Regions from separate parts of the Dankookia sp. P2 genome, predicted to be linked through region 2. Evidence: predicted binding sites of a transcription regulator. Region 2 holds the regulator's gene; each other region holds the start of a gene.

Region 1 (5,181 bases), 2.2 Mb from region 2:
CGCCGGACGCGGCCTTCTTCGGCTCCTCGGTGCCGGGGCTGCTGCGCGGGCCGGAGGGCGCCCGCGGCTATTTCGCCGAGGCCTGGGCCAAGGCCAGCCCCGGGACCATGACCTGCGAGGTGCAGTCCTGGCGGCAGCCATCGCCCGACCTCGTGCTGGTCTCCGCCTGGTGCCGGCTGGTCCGGCCGGAGCGGACGGCCCAGCTCCGGCTGAGCGGCGCGGCGCAACGCGGGCCGGATGGCTGGCGCTTCGCCGAGCTGCATGTCTCCGCCGCGCCGGCGCCGCGCTAGCCGGAACGCGGAAACGCGGCTTTCGGACAAAGCCCGGCCCGGCTCCTACAGCAGCTCCAGCTGCCGCGCCTCGGCGCGCGCCGCAGGCGGCGGGGCGAACTGGCTGCAATCCAGCGGCTGGCTGCGGGCATTGGTCCCGCCGAGGCCGAGCTTGCCGCCGCCAGCTGGAAGCGCCGGGCCAGCATGTCGGCATAGGCGCCGGTGCCGGTCTGCCGGACGCCGAAGCGGCTGTCATAGGCCTTGCCGCCCCGCGTCTCCCGCACCAGGGCCAGGATCCGCGCGGCGCGGTCGGGGAAGTGCGCCTCCGCCCATTCCTCGAAGAGCTGGCGGATCTCGAGCGGCAGGCGCAGCAGCACATAGCCGGCCCGGGTGGCGCCGGCCTTGGCGCTTTCGGACAAAATGCGCTCGAGCTCGGCGTCGTTCAGCCCGGGGATCATCGGCGCCGCCAGCACGCCGACCGGCACGCCCGCCGCCGCCAGCACCCGCATCGCCTGCAGCCGCCGCAGCGGCGACGCCGCGCGCGGCTCCATCCGCCGGGCGAGGTTCGCATCCAGCGTGGTGATGGAGAGGCAGACATGCACCAGGTTGCGCGCCGCCATGCGCTGCAGGATGTCGAGGTCGCGCAGGACGCCGGCCGACTTGGTGACGATGGTGACGGGATGGCCGAAGCGCTCCAGCACCTCCAGCACCTGGCGGGTGATCATCAAGGTTCGCTCGACCGGCTGGTAGGGGTCGGTATTGGCACCGAGCGCGACCGGCTTCGCCACATAGCCCGGGCGGCTGAAGCTCCTTCTCGAGCAGCGCCGGCAGGTCGAGCTTGAACAGCAGCTTGGTCTCGAAGTCCAACCCCGGCGAATAGCCGACATAGGCGTGGCTCGGCCGGGCATAGCAGTAGACGCAGCCATGCTCGCAGCCGCGGTAGGGGTTGATCGAGCGGTCGAAGCCGATATCCGGGCTGTCGTTCCAGGCCAGCGCGCTCTTCGCCGTCTCGCGCATCAGGGTGGTCGGCAGCGGCGGCAGGTCGGCGAGGTCGGCCAGCGTCCCCCAGCCATCGTCGAAGGAATCCCGCGCCGTGCCTTCGAACCGCACCGCGGGGTTCGAGATCGCGCCGCGGCCCTTGCGCGGCGCCAGCATCCCGGCAGAAAAGTCGAGACCATCCGGCATGGCGGAGTTCCCATTCTGTTCGTTCGCACCTTGCCGGGTGCGACGGGGCGCTGTCAAGAACAAGGTGGGAACAGAAGGTTAAGGAATACTTGGAACAAAACCCTGTCCATCGTCATCCCCACGCTGAATGCCGCCCGCAGCCTGGGCGCGGCGCTGGCGGCCTGCGCCGAGGCCGGGCCGGGGGCGGAGCGCGTGGTGGCCGATGGCGGCAGCACCGACGGGACGCCGGACCTCGCCCGGGCCGCCGGCGCCAGGGTGGTCGCGGCGCCGCGCGGCCGCGGCCCGCAACTGGCGGCCGGCGCCGCGGCGGCCCGGGGCGACTGGCTGCTCTTCCTGCATGCCGATACGCGGCCCGCGCCGGGCTGGGCCGCCGCCGCGCGGGGCTTCATGGCGGTGCCGGCCAATGCCGGCCGCGCCGCGCATTTCGCCTTCGCCCTCGATGACCCCTCGCCGCAGGCCCGCCGGCTGGAACGGGCGGTGGGCTGGCGCTGCCGGGTGCTGGCGCTGCCCTATGGCGACCAGGGATTGCTGCTGTCCCGAAAGGTATACGATATGGTCGGCGGCTATCGCCCGCTGCCGCTGATGGAGGATGTCGACCTGGTCCGCCGGCTCGGCCGCCGCCGCCTCGCCGGCCTGCCTATCCCGGCGCTCACCTCGGCCGAGCGCTGGCGGCGGGATGGCTGGCGGCGGCGCTCGGCGCGCAACCTGGCCTGCCTCTCGCTTTGGTTCCTCGGCGTCCCGCCGCGCCTCATCGCCCGGGTCTATTCGTGAGGGGCGACACGCTGATCGTCTTCGCCCGGGCGCCGCGGCTCGGCACCGTCGAAGCGGCGGCTGGCGGCCGGCATCGGCGCCATGGCGGCGCTGCGCTTCTACCGCGGGCAGCTCGGCCGGCTGCTGCGCCAGGTGGGGCGGGACCGGCGCTGGCGGGTGGAGCTGGCGGTGACGCCGGACCGCATCCGCTGGCCGACCGGATCGCCGATGCGGGGGCAGGGCGGCGGCGACCTCGGCCAGCGCATGGGCCGGGCGCTCAGGCGCCACCGCCGGGCGGTGCTGGTCGGCTGCGACATCCCGGGCCTCGGCCGGGCGGATGTCGCCGCGGCCTTCCGGGCGCTCGGCCGGGCCGATGCGGTCTTCGGGCCGGCGGAGGATGGCGGCTACTGGCTGGTCGGCCTCGGCCCACGCCGGCCGCCCACGCCCTTCGCCGGGGTGCGCTGGTCGAGCGAGCATGCGCTGGCCGACACGCTGGCCAATTGCGCGGGCCGCCGGGTGGCGCTGCTGCGACGGCTGCGGGACGTGGATACCGCGGCGGACCTCACGGCGGTCACCAAGCAGGACGGTTGGGGCGGGAAAAGTATTCGCTCCCCGAGCCCCACCCTTCCGTCCTGTGGGTCGGCTGCCACCGCGCGGCGTATGCCGGACCCGGGAAAATAGATGAAGGGCTGGGCGCGTGCGCCCAGCGGGAGAATATTGTCTCCCCGCCCCTTTTCAGCCCCGGCCCCGTCGCGCGGGGGCCGGCCGCGGCGCCGCGGAGGCCGGCGCCACCGCCCCGGCCGGGCGGCCCGCATCGAAGCCGAGGAAGCCGATATCCGGCTGCGCCGCGCCGCCATCCCCGGCCCAGAGCCGCGCGTTGCGCACCGTCGGCGCCGGCATCGGCATGGTGCGGTCGACCTCGCCCGCCGCAGGACGCGCCGCGGCGGCGGCCGCGGCGCCCCGCTTGCCCGCTTTGGCCGGCGCGGCCGGCGTCTCGTCCGGCGGCCCGGCGACACGGGTGCCGCCGCGCACCGAGAGCAGGTAGAACATGATCTCGTTGCGGCCCTGGTCGACCGCCGCATCGGTCGGCGTCAGGCCCAGCACGTTGCGCGCGTCGAGGTCGGCGCCGCGCGCCACCGCGTCGCGCGCGGCCGGCAGATCGCCACGGTTGATCGCATCAAACAGCGCCGCATTGGGCGAGAGCACCTGGGTCGGGTCGGCCGGGATCGGGTCGGGGGCGCGGCGGTTCTGCAGCCCGGGCAGCGCCGGCGGCGGCGGCCGGGTCGCGGTGCCCATGTCACGCGGCACCCGGCTGGTGGTGCTGCCGCGGCCGAACTGCGCCGCGGCCTCGCCCATCGGCAGGGCGGTCCAGGCGAGCAGGGCGAGCGGCAGGAGTTTGGTCAGGGCGCGCATGCCGCCTGCTTACTCCGGGTTCCGGTGCGCCGCCAGCTACCGGCAGCCATTCCCGCGGAAGGTGAAGCTGGCGACCCGCTGGTCACGCAGGGCGAAGGTGATGGCGCAGGTGCGGGTGATCACCAGCGGCGGGGAATAGATCGGCCCGCCGAAGCGGCGGTAGCGGCCGCCCCAGAACGGATCGCCGGGATAGATGGTGCTGGTCTGGTCCTCGTATTGCAGGAAGCGGTCGCCGCCGGCGGCATAGGTCGCGTTCGGCACGCCGAGCGCCTGGACCAGCTTCGCCTCGGTCTTGCCGACCAGCGGCTGCAGCCGGGCCTCGAGCGGCGGCTCGCTCGCGCAGGCCGCCAGGACCAGGGGCAGCAGCAGCAGCAGCCGTCGCATCAGCGTCCCTCCCGCCGCCAGGCCAGCACGGCGATGCCCAGCACCAGGGGCAGCGCCAGCCAGGGCGGCAGCAGCGGCATGGCGGCGATGCCGGTCACCGTGTGGTCGCCGTTACGCCGCAGCCCGATCCAGCCGCCCTGGCTCCCGCCTTGGGCATCGCGGCCGGGGCCGACCCGGCGCAGCTCCGGCAGCACCGGCTCGGGCGCGGTGCCGAGCCAGCGGACGCCGCCGCCGGTCGCCGTCAGGATCGGCGCGAGGCGGGCGGGGTCGGCGCGGAGGTCGGCGACCTCCAGCGGGTTGGCCGCCGCCGCGGCGACGAAGGCATTGCGGCGGCCGTCCGAGACCTGCCAGACGCCGGGCTGCTCGGCCGCCAGCTCCGCCGTGGCGCGGCCGCCGGGGCCCGGTTGCAGCGGGGCGCGGCGGGTGGTGCCATCGGGCGCGGTGACGGTGACTTCGGGCGGCGGCGCCGCCTCGACGCTGCGGCGCTGGACGTGCAGGCGGCCGGCCTCGATCCGCGCGGTCAGGTCCTCCTCCTCCAGCTCCGGCTCGCGCATCAGCCAATGGGCGGCGCGGCGCAGCAGCTCGGCCTGCGGCCCGCCGCCGTCATGGCCGCGCGACCAGAGCCAGATATGGTCCGACAGCAGCAGGGCGACGCGGCCTTCGCCGACGCGGTCCAGCACCAGCAACGGCGCGCCGCCGGCGGCTTCCATCACCGTCGTGCCGCTGCGCTGGTCGGCCCGCATGCTGCGATACCAGCGGCCCCAGGACGCCTCGTGCTGCTCGTCCGGATTGGCGCCGGTCAGGCCTTCGGTGACGGGATGGCGCGCGCCGAGTGTCGTCACCATCGGCCGGAAGGCGCCCTCCGCCGCGCCGGACATGCCTGCGCCTTGGCCCGCGCCGACCGCCGGCCGCGCCGGCAGCACGGCGCCGAGCGGCGTCGCGGCCAGGCTGACCGGCCCGGCGAATTCGGGACCCACCGACATCAGCAGCGCGCCGCCGCCGCGGACATAGTCCGCGATGTTGCGGAGATAGGCGGGGGGCAGGATGCCGCGATTGGCAAAGCGGTCGAAGACCACGAGGTCGAACTCGCGCAGCTTCACCTGGAACAGCTCGCGCACCGGGAAGGCGATCAGCGCCAGCTCGTTCAGCGGGGTCAGGTCATCCTTCTCCGGCGGGCGGA
Region 2 (5,181 bases):
CTTGAGGACCTGACCCACAGCCTCGACATGTCGGTGCTGGTCGAGGTGCACGACCAACGCGAACTCGACCGCGCGCTCGGCATGAACAGCCGGCTGATCGGCGTGAACAACCGAAATCTCAGGACCTTGCGGACAGATCTTGCCACCTCGGAGCAGTTGGTCCCGCAGGTGCCAGCAGACCGTATCCCGGTCGCCGAGAGCGGCATCCGCACCCCGGACGACGTGCGCCGCATGGCCGCCGCCGGCGCCCGCTGCATTCTGGTCGGCGAGCACATGATGCGCCAGCAGGATGTCACGGCGGCCGCGCACGAGCTTCGTCCACGCCCTCTAGCGATCTCTCAGGACCGGGGCACAGGCCATTGACCGGCTTCACCCATTTCGATGAGCAGGGTCGGGCTGTGATGGTCGACGTCTCGACCAAGATCGAGACCGATCGCGTCGCCGTCGCACGCGGCCGGGTGGTGATGGACCCGGCGACCCTGGCCCGCATTCAGGAAGGCCAGATCGGCAAGGGAGACGTCCTCGGCGTAGCTCGCCTAGCGGGCATCATGGCCGCCAAGCGCACCAGCGACCTGATCCCGCTCTGTCACCCATTGATGCTGTCGAAAGTCACGGTCGACCTCGTCGCGGCCCCGCCGAATGCGGTGGACATCGAGGCTTTGGTGAAGGTTGGCGGCCGCACCGGAGTCGAGATGGAAGCCCTGACAGCGGTCACGGTCGCGGCGCTGACGATCTATGACATGTGCAAGGCGATCGACCGCGGGATGCGGATAGACGCGGTGCGCCTGGTGCATAAATCGGGCGGAAAGTCCGGCACCTATGAGGCCGAGTGATCATGCGAGATGAAGCTCTCCTGCTGAGATTTGCTGCAGGAGCAATAGCTTCTGAGGAAATGCGATGATCTCGGTCGAGGAAGCCCGCAGCCGTATCCTGGCCAGCCTTGCCGCCACCCCGGCCGAGACGCTGCCGCTTGCCAGCGGCTGGAATCGCATTCTCGCCCGCCCCGTGCTGTCCCGGGTCACCCAGCCGCCGGCCGACGTCTCGGCGATGGATGGCTATGCCGTCCGCGCTGCCGAGGCGCTGGTGGGGGCGAGCCTGGACGTCATCGGCGCCGCCCCGGCCGGCCATCCTTTTGCCGGGGAGGTCGGCCCGGGTCAGGCGGTGCGGATCTTCACCGGTGCCTTCGTTCCCCCGGCGCCGATGCCATCCTGCTGCAGGAGGACGCCGAGGCGACGGGCAACCAAGTGCGGGTCACCGAGAGCGTCCGCCCCGGCCGCTGGATCCGCGCCCGTGGACTCGACTTCGCCGCCGGAGAGGAATTGCTGGCTGCCGGCAAGCGCCTGACCGCCCGCGACATCGGCTTGGCCGCCGCCGCCAACCATGCCTGGCTGGCGGTGCACCGGGCGCCACGGATCGGCATCCTGGCAACCGGCGACGAAATCGCCCTGCCCGGCGACCCGATCCCGACCGGCGGCATCGTCAGCAGCAATGCGCACGCCCTGGCCGCGCTGGTCCGCGCGACCGGCGCCGACCCGCTGGTGCTGCCGATCGCGCCCGACGATCGGGACGCCATCGCCCAGGCCGCCTCCGCCGCCCGTGCCTGCGACCTGCTGGTGACCACCGGCGGCGCCAGTGTCGGCGACCACGACCTGGTCCAGGCGGCGCTCGGTCCCCAGGGTTTCGATCTGGACTTCTGGCAGATTGCCATGCGGCCGGGGAAGCCGCTGATCTGGGGCCGGCTCGGCGCGACGCCGGTGCTGGGCCTACCGGGCAATCCCGTCTCCGCAATGGTCTGTGCCGTGCAGTTCCTGATCCCGGCGATCGAGCGCCTGTCCGGCTTGCCGGGTGGGCCACCGCGGACTCTGCGCGCCCTGGCCGGGCGCCGCTGGCAGAGAACGACCGGCGATCTCGACCATCTGCGGGCGACCTTCGCGCCGGGGCCGGACGGCCAGCCCGTCGCCACCCCCTTCCCGTTGCAGGACAGCTCCATGCTGAAGGTCCTCTCGCGGGCCGAGGCGCTGATCCTGCGCGCGCCGCGTGCCCCGGCCCTGCCCGCCGGGGCGATGGTGGAAGTCATCCCCTTGGGCGATCTCGGGATTTGAACGCCCGACCTGTGGAAAACCGTTTGACCCGACGCGGAGAACCTTCGTAGAACAGGCCGACTCGGTTGCCCCTTGTTCCCGCGTGGCGGGAGGGGCGCGGCCAAGGACGGAGGCGATACGGTGCTCACGCGCAAGCAGCACGAGCTGCTGATCTTCATCGACAAGCATCTGCGCCAGACCGGCTTCTCCCCTTCTTTCGAGGAGATGAAGGAGGCGCTGAAGCTGAAGTCCAAGTCGGGCATCCACCGCCTGATCACGGCGCTCGAGGAACGCGGCTTCCTGCGCCGCCGCGCCCATCGGGCCCGGGCACTGGAAGTGATCCGCCTGCCGGAAAACATGGCGCCGCGCCGCACCGCGGAGGCGGCGCAGCCTGCCGTCCCGGCCGCAGCCCGCGACCCGGCTTTCGCGCCGAACGTCATCCGGGGCAACTTCGCCGCAAACCTGCCCGGAGTGCCGAAGACAAGCGAAGCGGCGGCGGTGCAGCTGCCGCTCTATGGCCGCATTGCCGCGGGCTTGCCGATCGAGGCGCTGCGGGACTCCGGCAACAGCGTGGAAGTGCCGGCCGCCCTACTCGGCGGCGGGGAGCATTACGCATTGGAAGTTGCCGGCGATTCGATGGTGGAAGCCGGCATCCTGGACGGCGACACGGTCATCATCCGCCGCGGCGACACCGCCGACAATGGCTCCATCGTGGTGGCGCTGGTCGACGAGAACGAGGTGACGCTGAAGCGCCTGCGCCGCCGAGGCAACTCCATCGCCCTGGAAGCGGCCAATCCGCGCTACGAAACCCGGATTTTCGGACCGGACCGGGTCCGCGTGCAGGGCCGGTTGATCGGGCTGCTGCGGAAGTACTAGCCGATCCCGGCCGCTCGCAGGAACAGGGGCGCAGCCGGAACCATCCGGTCGCCCTCGGCGCACAGGAAGGCGCCCAGCGCCGGTTCCGGAACGGCGCGCAACTCGGTGTACTCGGCACAGCCGCTCGCGGCATGGCAGGCCGCCACCTCGGCGAAGCGTGCCGGCGTTTGCAACAGGAAAGCCAGGTCGTGCACCCCAGTCGCCGCGTGCTGCACCAGGGTGATGGCGCGGCAGTCGTCGACCCGCGACCAATCGAGCCCGATTTCCTCCGCCAGCTCGGTGCGGATCTGCCCGACTGCATCGACCTGCCCATCCCGCACGGCGCCGGCATCGACACTGCCGGCGGGCGGCGTCTGCCAGAGCCCGGCCTCATAGGTCGCGCCAAGCTGGCGACGGCCGAACAGGATGCCGTCCGGCATCCGTAGCACGCCACAGACCGCGAGCGGTCTCACCCCAAGAGCCGCGGCCAGCACCGGGTCGGCATAGGCCGCGACCGCCAAGCGGTACTCCACCAGCCGCCCGGCGATGCGTCCTGCAGCGAGACCGGTGACTGAGAAGACGCGGCCATTGAACAGCCGCCCGCGGGCCCGCACCTGCGCCGCCACCCAGGCGGCCTCGATCGCCGGCTCCAGCCCCGCGGCGACGTCGACCGTGCCCGGCAGCAACTCCACGGCGATGTCGGATGCCACTGGCATCGCGCGGTATCCTGACTGCATCTGCGCTGTCTCTACTCGATGGTGGCCGGCGGATCCTGGGATGGCGTGCCGCGCGGCACCGGGACGGACGGCACCCAGGGCCGGGTGCCGCGCGCGGCACGATCGCTCAGCACCCGCACCCCGCCCGGCTCCAACCAGATGGCATGCGCGCCGTTCCGCCAAACCGCAAAGCGGTCCACCACCTGCGCGGCGCAATGTCCGCGCACCGGCTCGGCCGAGACCACCAGCGCTGCGGCGGCGCAAGCCTCCGCCGGCGCAGCGCCGCGCAGCAGCACGGCGGCGGGTGCATCCGGCGCCGGCTGCAGCACGCAGGTCCCGGTGGTGCAGGCGATCCCTTCGGCGCTGAACCTTCCGGCCTTCGGCAGCAACGTGTCCCCGGTCGCCCCATACAGCCGCGACCAATCTCCTCGTGTCAGCCCGGAAGCCCCGGCCAGCTTCTGGACCGCCAGCCCCTGCCCCGCCCGCAGCCCGATCAGCCGCGCATCGGCCGAGACCAGGATGTCCGGCGGCCGCTGCCAAGCGCCACTCGCCAGGCCGAGCAGCAACAGCGGCACACCTAATAATCGCCAGCGCGCGCGCCACAGGCAGAGCCAGAGCGTACCAAAGGTGCAGAGACCGAGGCCCCAGGCCGGGATCGGCGGCACCGTCAGCGCCGCGCCCGGCCAGTCGGCGACCCAGCGGGCGATGGCCAGGATGCCCTCTACCCCCAGCCCATCGGAACCAGGGCGAGATCCTCCAGCCCGAAGGGCATCAGCGCCGCCGCCGCCATGCCGGCCGGCATCACCAGCGCCGAGGTCAGCGGCACCGCCAGCGCATTGGCCGCGACGCCGTAAAGCTGCAGCCGGCCGAAATGGTGGAGGCCGAACGGCGTCGTCGCCGCACCGGCGAGCACCGAGGTCGCAAGCACGCCGCAGGCCGCCAGCGCCAGCCGCTGACGCCAGGCGCCACGCCCCGGCTTCGGCAGATGCGGCCGCAGCGCGTCCCAGCCGGCGATCAGGGCGAGCACCGCGGCGAAGCTCATCTGGAAGCTGGCGCCGAGCACCGCCGCCGGTTGCAGCAGCAGCACTGCCGCGGCAGCAAGGGCCCAGGCGCGCAGGCTGAGGGCCCGCCGCCCCGTCAGCAGCGCCAGCGTCGCCAGCGCCGCCATGGCGAAGCTGCGCTGCATCGGCACCGCGCAGCCGGTCACCAGCAGGTAGAGCCCACCGACCGTGAGCGCGCCCAGCGCCGCGATCGCCTTCCCCGACAGCCGCAGCGCCACCCACGGAAGCAACGCCAGTAGCCACCGCAGCAGCCCGAAGCTGAGCCCCATGACGATCGCGATGTGCAGGCCGGAGACACCGAGCAGATGCGCCAAGCCGCTGTCCCGCATGGCGCTGAGATCAGCCACCGGGATGGCGCTCTGCCCACCGGTCAGCAGCGCTGCGGCGACCGCGCCGGCGGCGCCGGGGATGGCGCCGGTCACACGGGCCTCGATCTTCGCGCGCAGTCCGGCCAGCAGCGGCGCCCCC
Region 3 (5,181 bases), 3.1 Mb from region 2:
AAGATGGTGGAAGCCGAAACCGGGCGGCACATTTGGGCCGATCGCTTCGATGGCGCACTCGATGATGTTTTCGGATTGCAGGACAAGGTCACCGAGGCTGTCGCGGGCGCGGTCGAGCCAGGCGTCCGACTCACCGAAACGGAATTTTCGTTACGAAAAAGACCAGAAAATCTGACTGCCTACGATCAATACTTGCGTGGACTCTCACGATATTATGTCGTCACACGGGAAGCAAGCGACGATGCGGTACATCACCTGCGTCAGGCGATCGCAGCGGATGCGGGCTACGCCGCCGCCAAAGCTACGCTTGCCCACTGCCTCATGCTACGGGGGACGCATCGTTGGACCACACCCGAAGATCTCGCTGAGGCCGTCCGTTTGGCGCGCGAGGCGCTGACTACGGCTAAAGACGACCCCGAAGTACTCCGCCTCGCTGGACATGTGATTGCGACGTTAGGAATGGATGTCGCTACCGGCTTGGCCGCTACTCGCCGCGCCGTGTCCATGAACCCAAACTCGGCGGCTGCGAACGCCTCGGCAGGTTGGGTCCACAACCAAGCCGGCGAAGGACATCAAGCGGTAGTATATTTCGAGCGCGCGCGTCGGCTGAGCCCGCGTGACCCCAATCTCGGTCGCTACCTGTCGGGCCTCAGTCTCGCTGCTTTTCTAAGCGCCGACCTAGTCAGAGCGGAACTGGCGGCACGCGACGCTATAAGCGAAGCACCGCAATGGCCTTTAGGTCACCTCGCGCTTGCACTTGCTTTAGCCAAACAAAATCGCATTCAGGAAGCTCAGGCAGCCAGCCAACAGCTATTGGCAGTCGTGCCGGAATTCCGCATTACACAAAATGCCTTCTTTCAGGGGCTCATGGTGCGCCTGCCCGTACAGGCAGCGATTATGCAGGAGGCAGCAGTGGCAGCGGAAATACCGCTCTAATGTCAATCGGCGCGCAACCAAGACCCTGGATTGGCGTGGTTTCACGAGGCTATTTCTTTTATTTTCGAATAGCCGGGGCGATTTACTTCGCTCTGTCGGACGCACCCCTCGCTAACAGCGCCTCTCGCAACCGACGTCGAACCACGGCCCGGCGCTCGGCCTCCGGAGCGCTGGCACGCACTTGCCGCTGAATCTCCGCTCGCTTCTCGTGAATGGACACGATGACAGGTCCCATGGGGATACCGACATCGACCAGCACTGCCTCGGCCAGTTGTAAACTGGCTTCAATTGTCTCAGGCACCGCGTCCGTAACACCAACGCTATACAGGTGGGTGGCATGCGCCTCATCTCGGGCGCGAGCGATAACGAGCAGGTCCTGCCGTTCCCGCCTGGCTGCTGTAACGAGTTCGTCCACGGCATTTCGATCGTTCATCGTGGCCACCAACGCCCGGGCGGTGTCCAGTTGGAGATGCCGGACCAGTTCAATGTTGGTGACGTCCCCGTAGTAGACCTGCTTTCCCCTCGCGCGCTGCTTGGCCACCTCGTCCGGGTCGCTGTCGAGGGCCACATAGGGCACGCGGTGCACCTCGAGCATCGCTGCGACCATCTGGCCCACACGACCGAAGCCGGCGATGACCACGCGAGGCGTAGTTTCTGGTCCCGGCAGCGCAGCCGGATCGATCATGGGCTTGGCCGCTCCGCTGAATGTCAGCCTCTTGCCAACAATCGAGAGCAGCGGAATCGCAGCCATGGTGAGGGCGGCCAGGAGGAGGGCGAAGTCGGCGGCGTCCTGGGAGACTAACCCCAGTGTCGCGGCCGGGGCCAGGATGACAAAGCTGAACTCCCCGCCAGGCCCCAACAGAAGGCCGGCTTGCAGCCCCGCCGCCCAGGGTATTCCAAAGGCTCGCGCCAGAATGGCTGTGAGAGCTAACTTACCGCCAACCAGAGCTAGTGCTGCAGCGAGGATGATAAACGGCTGCGCGGCGATCTGGGCTAGGTCGAGGCTCATTCCAATCGAGACCAGGAAGACGCCGATCAGGAGCCCCTTGAATGGTTCGACGGTGGCTTCGATCTGCCGACGGTACTCGGTCTCGGCCAGCAGCAGGCCGGCGATCAGGGCGCCCATGGTCATGGACAGACCGACGACCGCCGTCGCCAAACCGGTGCCTAGGACCACGAGCAGGCAAGCCGCCATAAACAGCTCCGGACTCCGGGTGCGCGCGACCGTGCGGAACAGCGGCCGGAGGCTGAGCCGGCCGACCAGGATCACAGCGCCGACTGCAAAGGCGGCTTGGCTGATGGCAATGCCGAATGCCGCGGGCCCGGTGCCGAGTACAGCCACGCCGAAGAGGACCGGGACAACAGCAAGGTCCTGCATTAGGAGCACGGCAATGCTCGCGCGGCCCGCCGCCGAGGAAAGGCGCTTCCCTTCCGAGAGGACCTGGACGACGACAGCCGTCGACGACATGGCCAATGTAAGGCCGAGTGTCACAGCAGCAGGCGGCGGCTGCCCCAGCGCAAAAGCAGCCGCCGCCAGACCTGCGGTCGTCAGGACGACGTGGAGGGATCCCAGCCCGAACACCAGGCGCCGCATGAGCAGCAGGCGCTCGAGGGAGAGTTCGAGGCCGATCATGAACAGCAGCATGACGACGCCGAGATCCGCGATGGGTCCGATCGAGGCAGCATTTGTAATGGTGACCGCCTCAAGCCAGGAAACCTGCCGTGCCAGGGCCCCTAGGCCGGACGGGCCCACAGCCATGCCGACCAGCAGGAAGCCAAGGACCGGGCTGACGCGGAGTCGATGGAATAGCGGGACAACGACACCCGCCGCGCCAAGGATAATGAGAACTTCTTTGAAGTCGGATGGATGGACGGGGCTGGCCATGCTGCAAGGGTACCTACAGACCGCTACCGCAGCATGGGCTTTCTCCGCGGTCCGACCAGCATAAGTGTGGCTTGCTAGTCTATCTCCCACCGGCTCTCGGACAATGGGATTGGCGCGCCCGCCTGAGAATCTATAGAGAACACCCAGAGCGCGCGCATGACCGACCAGATCGTCATCACCGAGAAGACCAGCCAGGCGAAAGACGTCAGGGCCGCGGTCGGCGGCCGTTACGGGGCGATCCTGCCGACCGAGGGGCACCTCTTCGACTTAGTCGAGCCCGAGGAGGTTTCAGCCGACTGGAAACGCTGGGCGGCGGTCCTGCTGCGGCCGGACGGCCTCTACGGCACCAAGCCCGCCATGGGCGGCAACAAGGCGCCAAAGCTCAAGGCCATCCGCGACGCGCTGCGCAGCGCGAAGCGCGTCTGGCTCGCCACCGACTGCGACCGGGAAGGCCAGCTCATTGGCCAGGAGATCCTGGAGCACTACGGCTACCGCGGCACGGTCATGCGGGTGATCTTCACCGCCCAGGACCCGCAGACCATCCGCTACGCGTTTGCCCAGGCCAAACCGAATGCGGAGTTTGCCCGCCTCTACGCGGCTGCCGTCGCGCGGCGGCAGGCCGACCAGATCTACAACCTGTCCCTGACCCGCACGGCGACTGTGACGTTGGCACGCGGCGCGCGCACCGTCATCGGCGTTGGGCGCGTGAAGACCCCGACCCTCGCCATCGTCTGCAAGCGCGAGTTGGAAATCCGCAACTTCGTCCCGCAGGCCTATTTCGAGGTGGTGGCCACCGCCCAGGCCGAGGCCGGCCAATTGCGGATGCGCCATGCGCCCAAGGAGCGGATCCTGAAGCGCGAGGATGCGGAGGCGATCGCCGCAACCGCTGAGGGCTTCGCCGGGCCGCTCACGGTGCGGGTCGAGGACAAGCGGCAGGGACCGCCGCGGCTGCATGACCTACCCTCGCTACAGAAGCTCTGCGGCTCCCGCTTCGGCTGGTCGGCGGCGCGGACGCTCGAGGTGGCGCAGGAGCTCTATGATGGCCAGGGGAAGAAGGTCATCACCTACCCCCGCGCCGAAACCCGCTACCTGCCCGAAAGCCTGATCCCGGATGCGTCGCGGATCGTCGCCGGGCTGCGTGTCGGGCGGGCCTTCAGCGAGATTCCGGTGCCCGAGCCGCCGATCATCCGTCGCGGCGCGGGCGGCCACTTCCACGACAAGGGCTTGGCCGGGGCCAGCCACCACGCCGTCATCCCCAACGTCAACACGGTGGACACGCTGCGCGAGGTCTGGCCGCGGCTCACGGGCGATGAGCGGCGGCTGTTCGACGTCATCGCGCGGTCCTACCTGGCGGCGATGATGCCGGACTTCCGCTACCGGCAGACCACCGTCACGCTGGATGTCCGCGGCCACCTGTTCCGCGCCGTGGGGCGGCAGCCGATCGAGCTCGGCTGGCGCGCGGCCTTCCCCGATTGGCAGCCCGCCGAGGAGAGGGGCGAGGAGGCGCAGCTGCTGCCCGCCCTGCGGCATGGCGAGACAGTCATGCTGCGGGACGCCATGGTCGAGGACAAGGAAACTCGGCCGCCGCCGCGCTACAACGAGGGCACCCTGATCGAGGCGATGCAGAATGCCTGGCGCTTTGTCGCCGATGAGGCGCTGCAGGAGCGACTGAAGGAGGCCAAGGGCATCGGCACGCCGGCGACCCGGGCCGAGATCATCCGTGGGCTTAAGGCACAGGAGTTCCTGACGGCCGATGGCAAGCACATCGTGCCCACCGACCGCGGCCTGGCACTGTTCGCCGTGCTGGAGAAGGCCGATCCGGCGCTGGTCGACCCCGGTGTGACCGCGCAGATGGAGCGCCTGCTCGACGAGGTGCTGGTCGGGCAGCAGGAAATGATCGGGGCGGTCGACGCCGTCTGCGCCCAGGCCAGCAGGATCATTGGCCGACTGCAGGAGGGCGCCGGCTCAGTCGACGCCAGGCTGCTGGGCGGTGCTGCCAGGCAGGCCGGCCCGGATCGACCGCCGACGCCGGCGATGAAAGGCTTCGTGGAGAGCCTTGCCCGCCAGAAGGGACTCAAGCCGCCTCGAGGCTATAGGTCGTCCGGCGCCGCCTGCCGCGCCTTCCTCGACCAGCACGCGCCCAAGAGGGATGGTGTCCAGGTCCGCGGCGATGAAGGGATCGGGCGACCACCGGCTGCTCGGAAGACCGTGACGAACAAGCGCCCATGGAACCTGCGCGCTGTCGACGCCCCGGCAGCGGAGGTCGAAGCCGAGCCTGGCAAGAGACGCGGGATGCCAAGCCGGAAGGCAGGCGCCCGCAAGCGGAAAGCGGGCACCGGGACGACGCGAGCGGCGCGACC
Region 4 (5,181 bases), 3.2 Mb from region 2:
GCGACAAACTGACCCAAGCGGCCTGGGCGATGGCGGTGCACCGTCTGCGTGAGCCGGTGTCCCGCCTGCCAGCGCCGCTGCGGATCAACTTACACGGCAAAGCCGGTGACTTGCACAGCCGCTTCGGCACCGGCCGCATCGTTTACAACGAGACCGCATAGGTGGACATCAGTAGGCTGCGCCGCGTCAATTTGCGCGCCGCCGGCGCGACCGGTCATGTCTCATGAGCGCTCACCTCCAGAGAATTTCGTATTCCAGTTCCCACCGCTGCTCCAGTCGGTCCTCTCACAACCTGTCTCTCCTGGTCGCTGCAGGGCGCAGAAGCCGTTGTGTCCGGCCGTTTTCCGCAGCGACCTTGATGGTGCAATAGCGGAACGAGGGCGGGTTTCCTGTCCGAAATGCCGGAGACTCTCCGAACCTTGAGGGTTGGCCGATTTTGCCAACAAGGTCTAGGACCTTGTTTTCCCTTGATCTTAGGGCAGACCTGCTGATCGGGATTCAGCGAAGCGATCGCTTCACCCGATGAGCGTCGCTGACGCTCTCCAAGGCCCCAAGGTCTACGTTCGCTCGCCCAGAAGATGCAGCACCAACTCCCGGCGGTGCGGTGCCATGCGGTGCTCCCACAGATAGATGCCCTGCCATGTCCCCAGCACCGGCAGGCCGTCGGCGACCGGGATCGAGAGCTGGGTCTGCGTCAGCGCAGACCGGATGTGGGCGGGCATATCGTCCGGCCCCTCTTCCGCATGCCGGTAGCGGCCAGCACAACCATCCGGCACCAAGCGGGCCAGAAATGTCTCCAGGTCGGCCCGGACGTCCGGCGACGCGTTCTCCTGCACCAGCAGCGAAGCCGAGGTGTGCCGGCACCAGATGGTGAGCAGGCCGGTGACGATCACCTGTTGCGTCACCCAGTCGCAAATCTGATCGGTGATGGCGACGAGGCCTCGCCCGCGCGTCACGATCTCGATGCGATGCAGGTGCTGCTCCACGCCAGTTCCTCCTCAGCCAGCCGGTTCCAAGCCCTCGTTACAGCCACCCGCGCTCGCGGAAGCGGCTGAGGTCGACCCCAGGTGGCGCGTACCAGCCGCCGACGCGATAGCGGGCACCGAGTTGAAGCGCTGCTTCCTTGTTGCCGAAGGGAATGCGCAGCGGCGTGTCACCATCAGGAGTATCGGGAGAGCGAAGCTCCGGTGCGCCCTTGCGGGGTCGCGCCGCTCGCGTCGTCCCGGTGCCCGCTTTCCGCTTGCGGGCGCCTGCCTTCCGGCTTGGCATCCCGCGTCTCTTGCCAGGCTCGGCTTCGACCTCCGCTGCCGGGGCGTCGACAGCGCGCAGGTTCCATGGGCGCTTGTTCGTCACGGTCTTCCGAGCAGCCGGTGGTCGCCCGATCCCTTCATCGCCGCGGACCTGGACACCATCCCTCTTGGGCGCGTGCTGGTCGAGGAAGGCGCGGCAGGCGGCGCCGGACGACCTATAGCCTCGAGGCGGCTTGAGTCCCTTCTGGCGGGCAAGGCTCTCCACGAAGCCTTTCATCGCCGGCGTCGGCGGTCGATCCGGGCCGGCCTGCCTGGCAGCACCGCCCAGCAGCCTGGCGTCGACTGAGCCGGCGCCCTCCTGCAGTCGGCCAATGATCCTGCTGGCCTGGGCGCAGACGGCGTCGACCGCCCCGATCATTTCCTGCTGCCCGACCAGCACCTCGTCGAGCAGGCGCTCCATCTGCGCGGTCACACCGGGGTCGACCAGCGCCGGATCGGCCTTCTCCAGCACGGCGAACAGTGCCAGGCCGCGGTCGGTGGGCACGATGTGCTTGCCATCGGCCGTCAGGAACTCCTGTGCCTTAAGCCCACGGATGATCTCGGCCCGGGTCGCCGGCGTGCCGATGCCCTTGGCCTCCTTCAGTCGCTCCTGCAGCGCCTCATCGGCGACAAAGCGCCAGGCATTCTGCATCGCCTCGATCAGGGTGCCCTCGTTGTAGCGCGGCGGCGGCCGAGTTTCCTTGTCCTCGACCATGGCGTCCCGCAGCATGACTGTCTCGCCATGCCGCAGGGCGGGCAGCAGCTGCGCCTCCTCGCCCCTCTCCTCGGCGGGCTGCCAATCGGGGAAGGCCGCGCGCCAGCCGAGCTCGATCGGCTGCCGCCCCACGGCGCGGAACAGGTGGCCGCGGACATCCAGCGTGACGGTGGTCTGCCGGTAGCGGAAGTCCGGCATCATCGCCGCCAGGTAGGACCGCGCGATGACGTCGAACAGCCGCCGCTCATCGCCCGTGAGCCGCGGCCAGACCTCGCGCAGCGTGTCCACCGTGTTGACGTTGGGGATGACGGCGTGGTGGCTGGCCCCGGCCAAGCCCTTGTCGTGGAAGTGGCCGCCCGCGCCGCGACGGATGATCGGCGGCTCGGGCACCGGAATCTCGCTGAAGGCCCGCCCGACACGCAGCCCGGCGACGATCCGCGACGCATCCGGGATCAGGCTTTCGGGCAGGTAGCGGGTTTCGGCGCGGGGGTAGGTGATGACCTTCTTCCCCTGGCCATCATAGAGCTCCTGCGCCACCTCGAGCGTCCGCGCCGCCGACCAGCCGAAGCGGGAGCCGCAGAGCTTCTGTAGCGAGGGTAGGTCATGCAGCCGCGGCGGTCCCTGCCGCTTGTCCTCGACCCGCACCGTGAGCGGCCCGGCGAAGCCCTCAGCGGTTGCGGCGATCGCCTCCGCATCCTCGCGCTTCAGGATCCGCTCCTTGGGCGCATGGCGCATCCGCATTGGCCGGCCTCGGCCTGGGCGGTGGCCACCACCTCGAAATAGGCCTGCGGGACGAAGTTCCGGATCTCCAGCTTCGCGCTTGCAGACGATGGCCAGGGTCGGGGTCTTCACACGCCCGACGCCGATCACGGTCCGCGCGCCGCGGGCCAGCGTCACCGTCGCCGTGCGGGTCAGGGACAGGTTGTAGATCTGGTCGGCCTGCCGCCGCGCGACCGCGGCAGCATACAGGCGGGCAAACTCGGCATTCGGCTTGGCGTGAGCGAAGGCGTCGCGGATGGTCTGCGGGTCCTGGGCGGTGAAGATCACCCGCATGACCGTGCCGCGGTAGCCGTAGTGCTCCAGGATCTCCTGGCCGATCAGTTGGCCTTCCCGGTCGCAGTCGGTGGCGAGCCAGACGCGTTTTGCTCGGCGCAGCGCGTCGCAAATGGCCTTGAGCTTCGGCGCCTTGTTGCCGCCCGTGGCGGGCTTGGTGCCGTAGAGGCCGTCCGGCCGCAGCAGCACCGCTGTCCAGCGCTTCCAGTCGGCTGAAACCTCCTCGGGCTCGACGAGGTCGAACAGATGGCCCTCGGCCGGCAGGATCGCCCCGTAGCGGCCACCAACAGCGGCCCTGACGTCCTTCGCCTGGCTGGTTTTCTCCGTGATGACGATCTGGTCGGTCATGCGGGGCTCCGCATGTTCTCTATAGGTTCCCAGGAAGCGGCGCCATGGCTCATTCGCGGGCCCAGCCTCAGCACCCGCGCGAGAATGCCGCCGCAGTGGCCGAGCTACTTTCCCCAGCTACCGGCGGTGCGCTGCCGACCCGGAGCGGACTCTGCGGGGACCTTAGCCGTCCTGACCGACTGACGCTTCGGCCAAGCCGAGGATCGGGACCCTATTTGGATGAGAGGTTTCTCCCTGGCCTCCGCCGCCGCCCGATCAGGAATCGGCGACCGTTGCCTTGGCCATCCGAAAGTAGGCGGGTACACGTGACCCGTCCTGTCTGCCGCGCAGGTACCTCGCATAGGCCTCCTCCGGGCCGAAATGTTCGACTTCCGCGAACCCGGCGTCTCGGAGCACGGCCTCCATATCGGCAGGCGTGAAGAAGCTCTGATAGGGCTCGCCGACGCTTGCGGCATTGCCCGCCAGGGTGGCGATTACGGCAGCTTCGTCCGCATCCAGCGAGGAGGCGGGAGCGATGAACTGCACCACGATTTCGCTTCCCCGTGTGGAGACTGTGGCGACCTCGGTGAGCGTGTTCTCGACAGCGCCGCGCGTAAGGTACTGCGTTGTGCCCAACCAAGAGAAGAACGTGCGCTCACGGCTTCTGAAGCCAACGGCAGACAAGCCCTGCGTCAGGGTTTCCCGTTCGAAATCGACGGGCACATGGTGGAGTGCCTGCGGGGGTCGATGCCCAATCCCGCTACCCGGGCACGCTTCCAAGCCTGGCTGGCAGGGTGGTCCACCTCGTACACGTCGAGCGAGCCCAGATGGGCCGGTCGCCGATACGCAAACGAGTCGAGGCCCGCTCCAAGGATCACGTACTGCCGAATCCCCCGGGCGAATGCCGCGGCCAACTCGTCCTCTGCATAACGGTTTCTGACCGCGAACGGGGCACGGATGCCGGGGACCCGCGAGGCCGGGTGGGCGTCGTGCGCGGCAAGCAGTGCCTCGTCGCTGTCGAAGCCCGCGAAGGCACGAGCGAAGGGGTCGGTCAGTATCTTCGGCTCATCGTCGCGGAGGGTGTGGACGGCGCGGAACACCGCCGTGTTCACCGCCGTCCGGCTTGGCTTTCGCATCTCCATGGGACCAGACCTCCCAGGACATTCTGGCCAACGAATGCCGGGTACTCCAAATGCTTTCAGGGTCGTCTGCCCACACGGCCCAGCTTGCAGCAACGCCAGGTTGCCGCGGGAGAGGCGGGCGACATCAATCGCAAGTGGCCCATGTCAGGCGTCGGCGGTAGATGCGGCGGCGGTGCCGAGGGTCTGCTCTCCGCCCATCCCAGCCGTAGCCCTAGCCGAGCCGCCTACTTCGGTACCCGACTCCAAGCAGATATTCGGTCCTTTGCGCGCCGCAGCCGCAGGCCGCCGGGCGCCGCTCAACGGCAGCGGTCTGACGGAGCCGTGATGAGGCCGGACAACTCTGGCCGCACATGCGCGAATTCGACCATGGCAAGGTCGGCACGGGACGTGTGGACGCATGATGGATCGGCGCAGTTCTCACCCGAAGCGGACCGAGTACCGCGTCACGTCAGCCCCGCGCCGGCAGGAGCAATGCCGCGGCTCCATCCAAGTCCGGCACCTCCGCATAGGGCAACCAATTCGGGTTGCCACGGTGCCCTAGCCGGTTGACCCAAATACCCCGCACCCCGAGGTCGTGGCACGCCTTCATGTCGAGGAACATGCCCATCGCAACATGGACCGTCTGGTCCTTGGTGACCCCCATCCTGCGATAGGC

The links. The regulator LexA, encoded in region 2, represses DNA repair genes until DNA is damaged. The targets are predictions, from matches to a motif close to TGTTCTANNTANGTTC.
Region 1: the regulator LexA is predicted to act here: its motif matches at 1,460-1,475, upstream of ACQ86J_RS26270 (TIGR04283 family arsenosugar biosynthesis glycosyltransferase).
Region 3: the regulator LexA is predicted to act here: its motif matches at 2,948-2,963, upstream of ACQ86J_RS19585 (type IA DNA topoisomerase).
Region 4: the regulator LexA is predicted to act here: its motif matches at 3,419-3,434, upstream of ACQ86J_RS20370 (type IA DNA topoisomerase).

What each region holds. Positions count from the first base shown of each region.
Region 1 covers NZ_CP192581.1:4,429,349-4,434,529, forward strand. Annotated here, with positions in the region: gene ACQ86J_RS26260 (nuclear transport factor 2 family protein) at 1-290, shown strand, start outside; gene ACQ86J_RS26265 (radical SAM protein) at 287-1,057, opposite strand; gene ACQ86J_RS26270 (TIGR04283 family arsenosugar biosynthesis glycosyltransferase) at 1,485-2,225, shown strand; gene ACQ86J_RS26275 (TIGR04282 family arsenosugar biosynthesis glycosyltransferase) at 2,307-2,885, shown strand; gene ACQ86J_RS26280 (hypothetical protein) at 2,940-3,617, opposite strand; gene ACQ86J_RS26285 (hypothetical protein) at 3,654-4,001, opposite strand; gene ACQ86J_RS26290 (hypothetical protein) at 4,001-5,181, opposite strand, start outside.
Region 2 covers NZ_CP192581.1:249,818-254,998, forward strand. Annotated here, with positions in the region: gene trpC (indole-3-glycerol phosphate synthase TrpC) at 1-363, shown strand, start outside; gene moaC (cyclic pyranopterin monophosphate synthase MoaC) at 402-833, shown strand; partial or broken gene ACQ86J_RS01395 (molybdopterin molybdotransferase MoeA) at 898-2,102, shown strand; gene lexA (transcriptional repressor LexA) at 2,223-2,957, shown strand; gene ACQ86J_RS01405 (hypothetical protein) at 2,954-3,652, opposite strand; gene ACQ86J_RS01410 (hypothetical protein) at 3,685-4,317, opposite strand; gene ACQ86J_RS01415 (ComEC/Rec2 family competence protein) at 4,374-5,181, opposite strand, start outside.
Region 3 covers NZ_CP192581.1:3,310,921-3,316,101, reverse strand. Annotated here, with positions in the region: gene ACQ86J_RS19600 (winged helix-turn-helix domain-containing protein) at 1-175, shown strand, start outside; gene ACQ86J_RS19595 (tetratricopeptide repeat protein) at 76-936, shown strand; gene ACQ86J_RS19590 (cation:proton antiporter) at 1,019-2,821, opposite strand; gene ACQ86J_RS19585 (type IA DNA topoisomerase) at 2,978-5,181, shown strand, end outside.
Region 4 covers NZ_CP192581.1:3,448,818-3,453,998, forward strand. Annotated here, with positions in the region: gene ACQ86J_RS20360 (Bug family tripartite tricarboxylate transporter substrate binding protein) at 1-12, shown strand, start outside; gene ACQ86J_RS20365 (secondary thiamine-phosphate synthase enzyme YjbQ) at 558-986, opposite strand; gene ACQ86J_RS20370 (type IA DNA topoisomerase) at 1,024-3,405, opposite strand; partial or broken gene ACQ86J_RS20375 (class I SAM-dependent methyltransferase) at 3,661-4,526, opposite strand; gene ACQ86J_RS20380 (HAD family hydrolase) at 4,975-5,181, opposite strand, start outside.